Regions from separate parts of the Geobacillus sp. JS12 genome, predicted to be linked through region 1. Evidence: riboswitches for the same ligand, from Rfam matches in the RefSeq annotation. Region 1 holds a riboswitch; the other holds the start of a gene.

Region 1 (7,677 bases):
TGCTATGGCGTTGAAACCGACGGCCGCTCTTTCACGAACGACAGCGCCTGCTCGAAATCGGCGATCAAATCGTTCACATCCTCCAGCCCGACGCTCAGCCGCAGCAAGCCGTCGGTAATGCCGCGGCGGAGCCGCTCGTCTTTCGGCATGGCGGCGTGCGACATTTTCGCCGGGTACGACAAAATTGATTCGACGGCGCCAAGGCTGACGGCGAACACGGGCAGACGGACGTTGCGGACGAACGTCCGAGCCGCGTCTTCATCGGCTAAGCGGAACGACAGCACAGCGCCAAACCCGGCCGCCTGATGGCGCTGGATGTCATGGCCTGGGTGGTGCGAAAGCCCCGGGTAATACACGTCTTCCACTTTCGGATGGCGCGCCAAATACTCAGCGATGGCTAGGGCGGATTCGGATGACTGCTTCAGCCGGACGTGGAGCGTTTTTAATCCGCGCAGCACAAGCCACGCATCTTGGACGCCAAGGACAGCGCCAAATGCGTTTTGCAGTTTGTACAGCTCTTTTCCCAACTCTTCATCTTTCACGACCGCCAGCCCGGCGACGACGTCGCTATGGCCGGCTAAAAATTTCGTGGCGCTGTGAAGGACAATATCGACGCCAAGGTCAAGCGGCCGCTGCAGCGCCGGCGTCATGAACGTATTATCCAAGAATGTCAAACAGCCATGCGCCTTCGCCAACTTGACGACGCCTTGAATATCGGTCACTTTTAACAGCGGATTGGACGGCGTTTCCATATAAATGACTTTCGTGTTCGGCCGGATGTTTTCGGCCACGGCGCGCAAATCGGTCATATCAACGAACGTATGCTCGATGCCAAAGCGGGTCAACACTTCCGTGATCATCCGGTACGTGCCGCCGTAGACGTCTTCAGTCACGAGGACGTGGTCGCCTCGGGACAAGAGCAAAAACGCCGTTGAAATAGCCGCCATGCCAGAAGCGAACGCAAACCCGCGCGTTCCGCCTTCTAACGCCGCGATCGTTTCCTCGAGCGCCTCGCGCGTCGGGTTGCCGGAGCGGCTGTAGTCGTATTTGCCGAACGTGTCGAAATCGAACTGATGGAACGTGGAGGCGTGCTGGATCGGCACGCTCACCGCCCCCGTCTCGCGGTCGACTTTCCATTCGTTATGGAGTAGTTTCGTCGAAAACGCCCATTCCTGTTCCATCGCTTACACCTCTTTCATGTTTTTCAATGCCTGCGCCAAATCGGCGATTAAATCATCCGCATGCTCAATGCCGACCGAGAAACGGAGCAGCCGGTTGCAAATACCGTTTTGGATGCGGATTTCCTCAGGAATGTCCGCATGCGTCTGCGTCGCTGGGTACGTGATGAAGCTTTCGACTCCGCCCAGGCTTTCCGCGAACGTAATGAGGCGCAAGCTTTTTAAAAACCCGTTCACCCACTTTTCATCGGCAATCCGGAACGACAGCATCCCGCCTCTCCCTGGATACAACACATCCGTGACATCTTCATGTTCGCGCAAAAACGCGCTGATGCGCTTGGCGTTTTCTTCATGTTGACGCATCCGGAGAGCCAACGTTTTCATCCCGCGAATGAGCAGCCATGAATCAAACGGCGACAACACCGCGCCGATGGCGTTCTGGTACTCGGCCAAGCGTTGACAGAGATCTTCGCCCTTGGCGACGACAAGGCCGGCCAGCACATCGTTATGGCCGCCTAAATATTTCGTGGCGCTGTGGATGACAATATCCGCTCCTTGTTCGATTGGGCGTTGGAGCACCGGCGTGTAAAACGTGTTATCGACGATCAGCAGCAGCCCATGCCGTTTGGCGAGCTTGGCGACCGCCGAAATATCCGCCTCCTGCATCAATGGGTTCGTCGGCGTTTCCAAAAAGATGGCTTTCGTTTTTTCGGTGATACACGCTTCCACCGCGGCAAGATCAGCAAAATCGACGTAATGAAAGCCGAGACCGTACTTGCGCCAGCCGCGCTCAAACAGGCGGTACGTGCCGCCGTAAAGGTCGGCCGATACGAGAAACTCGTCTCCGCTCTCAAACAAGGCGAGCACCGTCTGAATGGCGGCCATGCCGGAGCTGAACGCATAGCCTTGGTCGCCGCCTTCCAGTCTCGCGATCGCTTCTTCGACGATTTTGCGCGTTGGGTTGCCGGTGCGGATATAGTCAAACCCGGTCGACTCTCCGATGCCAGCATGGCGGTAGGCGGTCGAGAAATAGACGGGCGGGTTGACCGTCCCCGTCACCGTTTCGCTCCGATTGCCAATTTGCGCTAACAACGTCTCCAGTTTCTCCATCTCATCTCTCTCCTTCTGCTGAAAATTCCATCATGGATCAACGGCCGACCATTTGACGCCCAACGAAGCGCCGCTGTCTGTCGGGCAGCGGCCGAGGGCCTTGGTCCTAGACCGCCTCGCGGTTGATGGGAGCGGCCGCTTGAGTAAATAAAAAAAGTCTTCTAAGAAGAAGACTTTTCCATACGCACATGGTCATGCTTCTTCTTATCTGCCGAATTGAATGCTCAATTCGCTGGATTTAGCACCTGGCCGCCGGGCGGCTGGTTGCTGAAGCTTCATTGGGCCAGTTCCCTCCGCTTCTCTTGATAAGAATGAGACGCGTATTCAATTTTTCTAATTTTAATAAAAAATGTAGCGCATTCCCCCCGTTTTTGCAAGCCATTTTTTTGTGAATGGCACGATTCGGCAAATTCGCAAAAAATTCGAGCCCTTCGTTAACATCTTTTGGCGCAAATATGTTACAATAACAGATGAACTTACGCTTTCATGGAGGATGGTCATGGCGACAGCAACAGGAACGATGCGCGACTGCAAGTTGTACAGCGGAGAGCTGCAAGAAGAAATCGAACTGCTCGTCTACTTGCCAAGCAATTTTTCGCCGCTTTACAAATATTCTTTATTAATCGCGCAAGATGGCAAAGATTATTTTATGTATGGAAAAATGAAAACCGTCATCGAAACGCTGATGGCAGAAGGAACAATCGACCGGACGATCGTCGTCGGCATCCCGTATCGGAACGTCAACGACCGCTACGAGAAATACCACCCGGAAGGCCGAAAGCACGAAGCATACCTTCGTTTTTTAGCCCATGAACTCGTCCCGTTTTTGGACCGCGAACTGCCGACATACCAAATGGGCAAAGGCCGGGCGCTGATCGGCGATTCGCTCGGCGGAACGGTGTCGCTTCTAGCCGGGTTGTTGTATCCGCATACATTTGGGAAAATCGCCATGCAGTCCCCCTATATCGATGACTCGGTATTGGCGCGCATCCGCTCATTCCGCGATCCATCGCTCCTTTCGCTTTACCATTCTGTTGGCACAGAGGAGACAGCGGTGAAAACGACGGATGGCCATGTGCGCGATTTTATCACCCCGAATCGAATGGCGCGGACTTGTTTATGGAAAAACGGTTTGCTTATACGTACCATGAGTTCGAAGGCGGTCATGCGTGGACGTATTGGCAGCCGGATGTCCCCCGAGCCGTAGCCGCTATTTTATCGTTATAGGACAAAACGGAGCAACTTCAAAGATGTCGAAGCCGCCGCATCCATTCCGTGCGTTTCCTGCGCGTGGAAAAAGAACTGGTTCAAGGAGGGAAAACAAAATGAAGTACGGCATTGTGATCTTTCCGCCAAAACGGATTCAAGACTTCGCCAACTCGTACCGGAAACGGTACGACAGCCATTACGCCCTCATCCCTCCGCATATTACGCTGAAATACCCATTTGAAGCGGATGAGGAGCAAATAAAAAAAATGGCGAAAGAGTTGCGCCGCATTGCGGCGGAAACACCTCCCATTCCGATCAAAGTGACGAAATTCAGCTCGTTTTATCCGACAAGCAACATCATTTATTTGAAGGTGGAGCCAAACGACGTGCTCGAGCGCCTTCATGAACAACTGCACAGCGGCTTGTTCGCCGGAAAGCCGGAGTTTGTGTTCGTACCTCACATTACGATCGGCCGCGATTTGCCGGGCGCAGAATATGCGGACGTCTACAGCCAGCTGAAGCTGCAAGATGTGCACTTCGAGGAGACCGTCGACCGCTTCCATCTTCTCTATCAGCTGGAAAACGGCTCGTGGACCGTCTATGAAACGTTTATCGTCGGAGGAAAGGAAACGGTCTGAGATGAACATTGCGATTGGCACAACGCAAGATCGCGCTTTGTACGAAGACGCCTTGCGCGTCCGCCGGCTCGTATTCATTGAGGAGCAAAACGTGCCGGAAGACGAGGAAATCGACGCATTCGAGGACGACTCGTTCCACCTCGTCCTGTATGATGGCCAAACACCGGTCGGTGCTGGGCGACTCCGTTTCATTGACGAAGGCGTCGGCAAAATCGAGCGCATTTGCGTCCTGCCGTCCTACCGCGGCCGCGGCGCCGGACGGATGGTGATGGAAGCGATCGAACAGCTGGCGAAAACAAAAGGGGCGAAAACGGCGAAACTGAACGCCCAGACGCACGCGGAACCGTTTTACAAAAAGCTCGGCTACACGACCGTCTCCGGTGTCTTTATGGACGCCGGCATCCCACATGTCACGATGGTGAAATCGCTCGAATGATGGCCATAGAACAGCCCCGTCTACACTGATCCAAGGCTTGGAGGCATTGAACACCGTTTCGCTCCCCTAAGCCAAGCAGAGCAAAAGGGAGCTGTGCGCACGCAAGCTCCCTTTCGCTTATTTTTTGTTGTTCAGCATATTGGCAATCGTATTGAAATCAATTTGCTTGCCGTTATGGACGATCGCCTTGACGATTTGGTCTTCGAGCTCCTTTGGCACTTTTCGATTAGCGATTTGCGCCACCCGTTTCACGACTTGGCGCACCGTTTTTTCGTCGCTGAAATTGGCGTTTTGCAGCGAGTTGGCGAGCTCAAAAACGTCTTTCATATTGACACCTGTTTTCTTTTCGATGTTTTTAAAAAATTGCTGATCCATCGTTCCGCCTCCTTCTCCCTGCTATATCGTATGATGCTCCCGCCTCGGCGTGCATCAAATTAGGGAAAGAAAAATACGAGCCGCTCCGTGGCGCCGAAACGGCCCGTATCCCATTCGCTTTTTCCGTTAGGCGACAAATGCCGCGCCGACAATAATCAACAAAATGAACAACACGACAATCAGCACAAAGCCACCGCCATAGCCACCGCCATAGCCGTAGCCGTAGTACGGAAATCCATAGCCGCAGAAGCCCATCATGATGCACCTCCTTCTTTGTTTACTGTATCGTATTCATCCGCGCATCAAGACGTATGGGCGCAAGGGCATTTTGTCATCCAAATCGGCGGAACAGCTCGGCAAATTCCCGCTCCTTCTTCGCAAACCATTGCTCGATGTAGTCTAAGTTGCCTTGCACACTTTTTAAAAATCCATTGTTCAATTTTTCGATTTCTTGCAGCTGTTTGTTAAAGTCCTTTCCCCATTGTTCAAACAGGCGGATGAACGTTTCATGCCCTTCTTTGCGTGACGCCACCCAACCTTCGAGCGCCTTTTCCAACTCTTTGCTCACACTTTCCCCTCCTTTCTTACTGTTGTATGCAAAAACGACTGCCCAAGGTGAAGGCGTCCCCGTTCTTTTTTTGCCTTGCCATATGGTAAAGTAAAGATGAACGGCAACATGAAAGGGAGGGAACGAATGTGAGACAGATTGAAACAGCTGAGCAATTCGAGGCGGCCATTTCCGGCGATAAGCCAGCGATTATGAAGTTTTACACAACTTGGTGTCCGGACTGCGTGCGCCTCAATATGTTCATCGATGACATCGTTCGCGACTATGGACAATATGATTGGTTTGAAATCGACCGTGACCGGTTTCCGGAACTTGGCGAGAAATACCAGGTGCTTGGCATCCCGAGCCTGCTTGTCTTCCGCAACGGAAAAAAAATTGCTCATCTGCACAGCGCTGACGCCAAAACGCCGGAAGAGGTGCGCGCCTTTTTGCAGTCTCTGCCGGAGTAAGGCGGGGCGGCGCCCTTGCGTCGCCAGAGAAGAAGGGCAACAAAAAGAGGCTGTCCGAGAAGGAAGTTTTCCTTCCCGGACAGCCAATGCGAATGAACAGACAGCTCCTTATGGATCGCCGATTGTGGAAACGGAAGCCGTCAATATTCGATTTCGTCGTAGTCTTTCGGCTGGCGCGTCAGCTGCGGGCTGTCAAACATCAATTCAATCGAAATTTCCTCATCGGTCGTCCGCGTCCGCTCGGAGCGGTCGTTCGTTTTCAATTGGATTTGAATTTCCTCATCCGTCGTTTTTGTCCGTTTGTCTTCCATCGTCTTTTCCTCCTGTGTCATCAGTTTCGCAAGAGCGGTTCGACTTTTTGCACAAGCTCTGCCATTTTTGCGGCGTTTCGTTCATACAGCGCCTTCGCCTCTTCGGAATTCGTCTGCAACGCATACAGCTCCAGATCAGCCTGCACTTTTTTCATCGCGGCCAAGAGCAGCTTTTTCTCCTGTGGCTCGGCAATTTGGATCTTATCATCGTACAAATCGATCGTCAGCTGTCCGTATGAATCGACTTGGGCGAGAAACACATTTTCAATCGCCACTCCTTGTTTGTCAAGCTGTTCCTTCAGCCAGCCGCGGCCAAGCCCCATCGTAGCGAGCGGCTCATCCAAAATCATGCCGTCCATAATGACCGTTTGCGGCTCTTTTTCCCGCGGCGGGTTTGGGAACACATCTCCAACGGTGAGCGGCTGCTTTTCCCGCTTCAGCAACACGTTCAAGTCGCCGTTTGGCTCAAGCACCGCAAACTCGACGTCGGCGACGCGGAACACATCTTTTTTGCGCAGCTGTTCGAGCAGCTCGTCAACCGTATATTTCTCCCGTTTCAAATTTTCCTCTAAAATTTTGCCGTTTTTAATAAAAACCGTGGAGTTGCCCTCGACAAAATCGCGAAATTTCTTGTTGCGCAGCGAGAGACGAGCGACAGCCACTGGAAACAGCGACCAAATCAAAATGCTGGTGATGCCTTCTTGCAACGAAATTCCTAAATCGACCGACATCGTTCCAGCGATATCGCCGACGGTAATGCCGACGATGTATTCAAAAAACGACAATTTTGATAATTGCTTTTTGCCGAGAATGCGGGTGATCACAAACAACCCGATTAAAATGCAAATCGAACGAATGGCGGTTTCTAACCATATAGGCATCGATCATGCTCCTTACTTTCCGTGGTATTGCGGCTCTTCGAACTCGAGCCGACCGATCCGGTCTTTGATGTCCGCGATGATCTCCTCTGTCGCAAGCATCGCTTCATGAAACGTCCGCTGCGCCGTTTCATCCTGGGAAGTGAGCGCCAGCTGTTGCAGCCCAGCGTGAATGCCTTTTAAGCTCGCCAACGTTTGTTTCACCTGCGAAGCAACGGTCATGGAAGATCCCTCCTATCCTTTCGGGCGGAACAAGAGCGCCCCGATAAACCCAAAGACGATCGCCGCGGAGATGCCGGCGCTCGTCACTTCAAACATGCCGGTCAATACGCCGATAATGCCGTGTTTTTCCGCCTCTTGCATCGCGCCGTGAACGAGCGCGTTTCCAAAGCTCGTAATCGGAATCGTCGCCCCGGCGCCGGCAAAATCAATGAGCGGCTCATACAAACCGAATCCATCCAAAATCGCCCCGACGACGACGAGAATCGTCAACGTATGCGCAGGTGTCAGTTTAAACACATCCAT
Region 2 (7,677 bases), 460 kb from region 1:
AGCGGACCGCGCTCTATGAAGGATGGAAAAAAGCGGTGCAAGCGGCGCGGTCGTTTAAATGATGGAAAAACGCAGATGTCTCGTCATGGGCATCTGCGTTTTTGTATTTTGGTTTGCACGTTACGGGGCGGAGAAAAAGGAAACAGCATCGCCCTCCTCTGTTTGTCGAGTAAAGTCGATTTTTTTCGCCGCGCATTCAATAAAACAAAAAAAGCTGAGCGTTTGAAACACCAATATAGTCAAACAAATTTATGTTCTAAATAATCATATATGATAAGGATCAAATTACAAAAAATGTTGAAGCAAGTTGAATCATCTCATGCTTCCGGCTTTATCGGGCGCGCTCATCAACACGGTCGTCACCATTCAATATTTGCGAAGCGAAATCATTGATACGAAAGTGAAAGATTTCGTGAAAACAGCGCGCGCCAAGGGCGTTCCAGAACGCCAGATTTACTGGCGGCACATTTTGCGCAATTCGTTTTTGCCGATCGCAGCGTTTTTAGGCTATGAAATTACGGGTCTCATCGGCGGTTCCGTTTTTTTAGAGTCCATTTACAGTTATCCAGGGCTTGGACAACTGTTTTTGCAGTCGATTATGCAGCGCGACTACAGCGTCGTGACGGCGCTCGTGATGATTTCCGGGGTGGCGACGCTTGTGGGGACCTTGCTTTCTGACATTATTTTAAGTGCGGTCGACCCGCGCATTCGCATTGAGTAAGGGAGGGGCGTGGAGTATGAAAATCGAGGTGAACCGTCCTGTTCCAGCTGAAATAGCCGCTGAGAAAAGCCCTTCCGCTCTTTCGATTATGTGGCGGGAGCTCGTCCGCGATCGGCTTGCCCTTGTTTCGCTCATTATATTGTCCGTCATTTTGCTGATTGTTTACGGCGCTTCCATTTTTTTAGACCAAGAGGAAATTGTAAAGGTAGACTTTTTGGCCATTTATTCACCGCCATCGGCGGAACATTGGCTTGGCACCGATTATGGCGGCCGCGATGTGTTCGGCCAGCTCATCATTGGAGCGCGCAACTCCTTTACGATCGGCCTGGCGATTACGCTGATCACAGGCGCAATCGGTCTTGCGGTGGGGCTTGTGGCCGGCTATTTCGGCGGCTGGATCGACAACGTCATCATGCGCATCATCGATTTTATTCTCGTCTTGCCGTTTTTAATGCTGGTGATCGTCTTTGTAGCCATCGTCCCGAAATACAATGTGGCGACGTTCATTTTGATTATGAGCGCGTTTTTATGGACGGGCAAAGCCCGGCTCATTCGCGCCAAGACGCTTGCCGAGCGGGAATTGGACTATGTCAGCGCATCCAAGACGCTCGGGACGCCGGACTGGAAAATCATCTTGTTTCAAATTTTGCCGAACTTAAGCTCCATTATTATCGTCAATTTGACGTTGAACTTAGCCGGCAACATCGGCATTGAGTCAGGTCTTACATACTTGGGGTTCGGGCTGCCGGAAAGCACGCCAAGCCTTGGGACGCTGGTCAGTTATGCGACCAATCCCGATGTGCTGCAAAACAAATGGTGGGTATGGCTGCCTGCATCATTGCTCATTTTGGTGATGATGCTGTGCATAAATTTCATCGGCCAAGCGTTGAAACGCGCGGCTGATGCAAGACAACGATTAGGATAAAGGGGGAGAAAAACAGTGAAGCGAAAGTGGATGGCGGCGCTCGCCGCGCTCCTGCTCGTGCTGGCTGGGTGCACGGGCAAGTCGGAAACGACCGGCGGAAACAGCAATAAGGAAAAACCAGCGGCGCAAAAAGAAGACATCAGCAAATTCCCGATGACGGTGAAAAACGACGGGAAAATCATCGACGGCGGTGTGTTAAAATACGGCCTTGTGTCCGACACGCCGTTTGAAGGGACGCTCAGCTACGCATTCTACACAGGAGCGCCAGACGCCGAAATTTTGCAGTTTTTTGATGAGTCACTGTTCCGTACGAACGGCGACTACGAAATTACAAACGATGGCGCCGCAACGTATGAACTGTCCGACGACAAAAAGACGATGACGATTCGCATCAAGGACAACGTCAACTGGCATGACGGCCAGCCAGTGACGGCCGAAGACTTGGAGTACGCATACTTGGTTATCGGGAATAAGGATTACACAGGCGTCCGCTACGGTGATGCGCTCATCCAAGACATCGTAGGGATGGATGAGTACCATAGCGGCAAAGCCGATAAGATTGCTGGCATTAAAGTGATCGACAAAAAGACGTTGACGATCACATGGAAGCATGCAAATCCGTCTGTGTTAACCGGCATTTGGGCGTACCCGCTGCCGAAGCATTATTTGAAAGACGTGCCGATCAAACAGTTGGCGCAGTCGGATAAAATTCGGAAAAATCCAATCGGGTTCGGGCCGTTTAAAGTGAAGAAAATCGTTCCGGGCGAATCGGTCGAATTCGTCCGCAACGACGATTATTGGGCGGGCAAACCGAACTTGGACGGCGTCATTTTGAAAGTCGTCAGCCCGCAAGTGGTGTTGCAAGCGTTGAAAAAAGGGGACATCGATGTCGCCGAATTTCCAACCGACCAATACGTGAATGCAAAAGGAACGAAAAACCTGCAATTCATCGGCAGGATCGACTTGGCCTACAACTATATCGGCTTTAAACTCGGCCATTGGGATGCGAAAAAGCAAGAAAATGTGATGGACAATCCGAAATTCCAGAACAAAAAGCTGCGCCAAGCCATGGCGTACGCCATCAACAACCAAGAAGTGGCCGATCGCTTGTACCACGGCTTGCGCTTCCCGGCGACCACGCTGATCCCGCCGTCGTTCCCGGGATACCATGACAGCTCGATCAAAGGGTACACGTATAATCCGGAAAAAGCAAAACAGCTGCTTGATGAGGCCGGCTATAAAGATGTGGACGGCGACGGCTTGCGCGAAGATCCGAACGGCAAAAAGTTTACGATCAACTTTTTGGCGATGAGCGGCGGCGATATTGCCGAGCCGTTGGCGAAGTTTTACATGCAATGCTGGAAAGACGTTGGCTTGGATGTCCAATTGGTGGACGGCCGTCTGGCGGAGTTCAACTCGTTCTATGACATGGTTGAAAAAGATGACCCGAAAGTGGACGTTTACGCTGCCGCTTGGGCAACGGGAACGGACGTCGACCCGTATGGTCTGTACGGCCGCAACGTCATGTTCAACTACTCGCGTTGGGTGAACGAGAAAAATGATGAGCTGCTGGAAAAAGGCCATTCCGAGCAGGCGTTTGACAAGGAGTATCGCCGGAAAATTTACAGTGAGTGGCAAAAGCTGATGAACGAAGAAGTGCCGGTCATCCCGACATTGTATCGTTCGGCCATCTACGCAGTCAACAACCGCGTCGCCAACTTTACGGTTGACCCGAGCTCGAAGCTGACGTGGAAAGATGTCGGCGTCACGGCCGAGCAGCCGGAAGTGGCGGAATAAACAAAAAGCGATTGCCGCTATGGATTTGATATGGTAACATAAAAGACAAATGATCATACGTCTTATCAAGAGTGGGCGAGAGAACGGGCTTGATGACCCCACAGCAACCTGCCGCCGGCAAGGTGCTAACACCCGCAAAGCGGTCTCGCTTTGGATGATAAGAACGGCTGCCCCCTTTCGCATCATTCCGAGGCGAAAGGGGTTTTTGTCGATAGGGGTGAAGGGGAAATAGTGAAGAGGGACATGTCGATCCGAGCTTGCATGGCCGCTCATCTTCCTGTTGCAGCGTTCGCCGTTCATGTCATGCGCTGCGTGCAGGCGGAGCTGATTCGGTTTGACCCTGAAGCGGCGGTTTATGTCGACCGCGGGGGCGGATATACCCACTTGTATGGGAAAGCGCAAGGGACAACCTTTTCAGTGTTGTTGACCGACAGCGAGGCGGACGAATGGAAGGCGGACGGACCGTACGCCCTTGATCGCTACATATGGACAGAGCTTGGAAAAAAAGGGTTTTTCCAATGCGGATGACGCCGTATTTACAAGCTGTATGGTTAATGGAGTCATAGAAAGGAAGAGGACGAATGGCAGTCAAAAAATTTGAGCATGTCGGCATTCAAGTGAAAGACATCGAGACATCGAAAGCGTTTTATCAAAACGTCGTCGGCCTGGAGCTGCTCGACGAAATGATTCATACGAACGGAACGATGAAATTGGCGTTTTTAGGGATTGACGGCTCGATCGTCGTCGAGCTGATCGAAGGATACAACCCGGATTTGCCGACGGAAGGAAAAGTGCACCACGTGGCGTTTACGATCGAAGGCATCGAGCAGGAAAAAGAACGGCTTCAGTCGCTCGGCGTCCCGCTAGTGTGGGATGAAATTACAACGCTCCCAAACGGGGCGAAATACTTATTTTTCCTTGGTCCGGACGGCGAATGGATCGAGTTTTACGAGCCGGCGCAATGAACGAAGGGGAAGGTGGCCATACCGATGGCCGCCTTTTGCCGTGCAAGAAGGAAAATAGGGAGTGCACCGCGTATAGGTAAAGGGGAGAGGAGGAGAACAGATGGAGCCGCAAGTCATTCGCGCCATTCAAGACGACTACCCGGATGAATTCGCCTGGTGCTACGGCTGCGGACGGTTGAATGAGCAAGGCCATCATTTCCGCACCGGCTGGGACGGAGACAAAACGGTGACCGTCTATACGCCGCGCCCGGAACATACGGCGATCCCCGGGTTTGTGTACGGCGGGCTGATCGCCTCGCTCATCGACTGCCATGGCACCGGGTCGGCGGCGCTCGCCTTGCATCGGAAAAACGGCCATGAGCCGGGAAGCGGGGAAACGCCGCCGCGCTTTGTCACCGCGTCGCTTCATGTCGACTTTGTCAAGCCGACGCCGCATGGCGTGCCGCTTGTCGCCGTCGGAACGGTGACGGAGATTCACCCGAAAAAATGGCAAGTGGACACCGAGGTGTTCGCCAACGGCGAACTGTGCGCCCGCGGTCAAGTCGTCGCGGTCGTCATGCCGAAAACGTTTGTCCAGGGATGACAAGCAAACGAAAAGCGCCGGAGGGCGGCTGTTTTTGACAGCGCTTTCTCCGGCGCTTCGCTCGTTGTGCTCGATCCCGCTTGGGAAAAAGCGGACATCTTCACAAGTGACATGTTCATCCTTGGATGGCGGGGCGAAACAGGTTGCCGATCGAACGCTTCTAGGCATGGCTGCTGCCAACAGCCCGATTCAGTTGGACCGGTTTGGCGTCTGCCTCGGCGCCAGCGTTGCACTTCCCTTCCATAAACGAAAGCGCTTTTTTAAGGTTTATCCATAATCAGCACCGAGGAGGTCGCGCTCGCCACTTCTTTGCCGTTTTGCCGGACGACGGCGGTTACATAGGCGACGGTTTTTCCGAACCTTTCCACCCGCGCTTCCACTTCAGCTTCCCCTGCCGCCGCGGGGCGGTGAAACGTCGTCTGCAAGTTGATGGACGCGTGCAGCTGGTCATCGCGAAGCAAGGTGGTCACCGCATACGCCATGAGAATATCCGCCGCCGCTCCGACGAACCCGCCCATGATCACCCCGTTGCCGTTGAGGAGCGATTCATGGATCGTCCATACCCCTTTCGCATAGCCGTCCCGGGCTTCCGCCAGGCGGACGCCGAGCGTCTCATCGCACGGCGGCGGCGCGCTTTTTCCGGCAATGACGTCATGCAAGTTGGTGATTGGCTTCATCTCGAACATCCTTTCTGTCATCCATTGCGTTTCCATGAAAATGGGGTCATTTTCATGCCCGGATGGAGGGCAAAACGCCGCCCGCGGATCGTTTCGGTGAACATCATGGATCCTAAAGCAGCGATTTTCATCGGGTGGTGAGCGAAATGAGCTCATGGATGTGTTATTCGCCAAACGGCGGCGATTTCCTCTTTTTCGTGCGCAAGGGAGGAGTACGGCAAAGCGGCGGCGAAAGAAACAAGCAGCGGATGATGGAAAGGAGATGGTCTCATGTATCAACCGCCAGACGCCGGCCGTTGGACGGGACGGATTGACAGCGTGAAGGACGAGCGGGCGTTTCGCCTCCATCAGCGCATTCGCTTGCTCGATTTGTCCAAGCCATTGGAGACGGCGGAACGAGCGGCGGCATTCATCGGGTTTGCGTGCGACGAAGGCGTGCGCCGCAACCAAGGCCGCCAAGGGGCGAAAGAGGCGCCGGCCGCCGTCAAAGCGGCGCTGGCCCGGCTGCCTTGGCATCTTCCGGAAGGGGTCGTTGTCTATGACGCAGGCGATGTCGTTTGCGTCGATGAACGGCTCGAACAAAGCCAGACGGAACTTGGGAAGGCGGTCGCCCGCCTGCTGCAACACAACATGGCGTCTATCGTGATCGGCGGCGGCCATGAGACGGCGTACGGCCATTACTTGGGCGTTCGCGAAGCGCTCGGGACGGATGCCCGCCTTGGCATCCTCAACATTGATGCCCATTTCGACTTGCGCCCGTACGATGACGGCTCGACGTCCGGGACGATGTTTCGGCAAATATTGGATCAAGACGAGCGGGCAAGCTACTTCTGCCTTGGCATTCAGCGGCTCGGCAACACGGCGGCGCTGTTTGCGGACGCCGAGACGTACGGCTGCCGGTACATGCTGGAAGACGAGCTGACCGCAGGGCCGATCGAGGCTGCCTATGAACAAATCGAGAAGTTTGCCGCCGATCACGATGCCGTGATGCTCACCATTTGCATGGACGCCATCAGCGCGGCTGCCGCGCCGGGGGTGAGCGCGCCGTCGCCGTTTGGGCTCGCCCCGTCTCTGGCGCGCGCTCTCATCCGCCGAATCGTTTCTCATCCGAAAACGATCAGCGTCGATCTTTGCGAAGTCAATCCACTCTGGGATGAAGGCGGAAAAACGGTGGCGTTGGCCGCCGCCTTTTGCATGGAAGCGCTCCTTCATTTTCAACGCTTGCAGCCAAGGCGGTGAGAACGTGAAATTGGTCATTGCCGAACGGGACGACAAAGAACGGGAAGCGATCCGCTGGCTCGTGTCCGCGTATTCCTTGCCGATCGAACAGGTGTATACAGCAGCAAGCGTGGAGGAGATGATGGCCGTTTTGGAGCGGGAGGCGCCGGAGCTGTTGTACGTCGAACTCGATATGATTCCGTATGAACGATGGCTGCAGGCGACCGCCCACGTCCGCTTGTTTTGCCAGCGGGTGATTGCCGCAACGGCCGAAGCGACGTTCGCGCGGGCGAAACAAGCCATCGACTGGCAATGCGTCGATTTGCTTGTGAAGCCGCTTGAGCCCGCCAAGCTGAAGCAGGCGCTGCGGACGTCGGCGTCGCGTTCCCCGGGGCGTCCAGGCTTGCCGACGGGGTTGGACGCCCATCACGACGATTACCGCTCCTTATTTTGCGATTTTCCTTCCGCGGCCTCCGCGCATGTATGGCTCGTGCAGGCGGAACAGCCCGCTTTGTCTCAAGAAGTGATCCGCTTTTTGATGAATTACCCGTTTCGCGGACGGGCGCGCGTCTTGCCGCTCACCCGTATGGCGGTTTGCCTGCTTCCCGATTTGCCGGGCGACGGGAAAGAAGAGGCGTGGAAGCTGTTGCGCGATTGGGAGGAAGATCATCATGAGCCGCTCGCGGTTGTCGTGATGCCGCCTGATGGCTGGAGGACGGTGCGCGCGCAATACCAAGCAGCGCGCCGGCTGCTCGAGACGACGTTTTTCATTGGCTATCGCCAAGTGATCG

What was found. A riboswitch is a leader RNA that binds a small molecule or an ion and turns the genes downstream of it on or off. The one in region 1 is predicted to bind S-adenosylmethionine.
Region 2: another riboswitch for S-adenosylmethionine. It lies ahead of A0V43_RS03950 (hypothetical protein); the one in region 1 lies ahead of A0V43_RS01735 (methionine biosynthesis PLP-dependent protein).

Annotation. Positions count from the first base shown of each region.
Region 1 is NZ_CP014749.1:317,525-325,201, reverse strand. Features, by position in the region: gene metC (cystathionine beta-lyase) at 3-1,181, opposite strand; gene A0V43_RS01735 (methionine biosynthesis PLP-dependent protein) at 1,185-2,288, opposite strand; SAM riboswitch class I at 2,490-2,600, opposite strand; partial or broken gene A0V43_RS01730 (alpha/beta hydrolase) at 2,788-3,515, shown strand; gene A0V43_RS01725 (YjcG family protein) at 3,614-4,135, shown strand; gene A0V43_RS01720 (GNAT family N-acetyltransferase) at 4,137-4,571, shown strand; gene A0V43_RS01715 (sporulation-specific transcription regulator SpoVIF) at 4,689-4,946, opposite strand; gene A0V43_RS18480 (YjcZ family sporulation protein) at 5,073-5,201, opposite strand; gene A0V43_RS01710 (hypothetical protein) at 5,278-5,514, opposite strand; gene A0V43_RS01705 (thioredoxin family protein) at 5,643-5,963, shown strand; gene A0V43_RS19645 (hypothetical protein) at 6,104-6,274, opposite strand; gene A0V43_RS01700 (DUF421 domain-containing protein) at 6,295-7,155, opposite strand; gene A0V43_RS01695 (DUF1657 domain-containing protein) at 7,168-7,374, opposite strand; gene spoVAE (stage V sporulation protein AE) at 7,387-7,677, opposite strand, start outside.
Region 2 is NZ_CP014749.1:776,374-784,050, forward strand. Features, by position in the region: partial or broken gene glpK (glycerol kinase GlpK) at 1-62, shown strand, start outside; partial or broken gene A0V43_RS03935 (ABC transporter permease) at 302-721, shown strand; gene A0V43_RS03940 (ABC transporter permease) at 738-1,646, shown strand; gene opp4A (oligopeptide ABC transporter substrate-binding protein) at 1,662-3,443, shown strand; SAM riboswitch class I at 3,503-3,607, shown strand; partial or broken gene A0V43_RS03950 (hypothetical protein) at 3,687-4,009, shown strand; gene A0V43_RS03955 (VOC family protein) at 4,025-4,408, shown strand; gene A0V43_RS03960 (PaaI family thioesterase) at 4,509-4,991, shown strand; gene A0V43_RS03965 (hypothetical protein) at 5,026-5,268, shown strand; gene A0V43_RS03970 (PaaI family thioesterase) at 5,252-5,668, opposite strand; gene hutG (formimidoylglutamase) at 5,939-6,907, shown strand; gene A0V43_RS03980 (helix-turn-helix domain-containing protein) at 6,912-7,677, shown strand, end outside.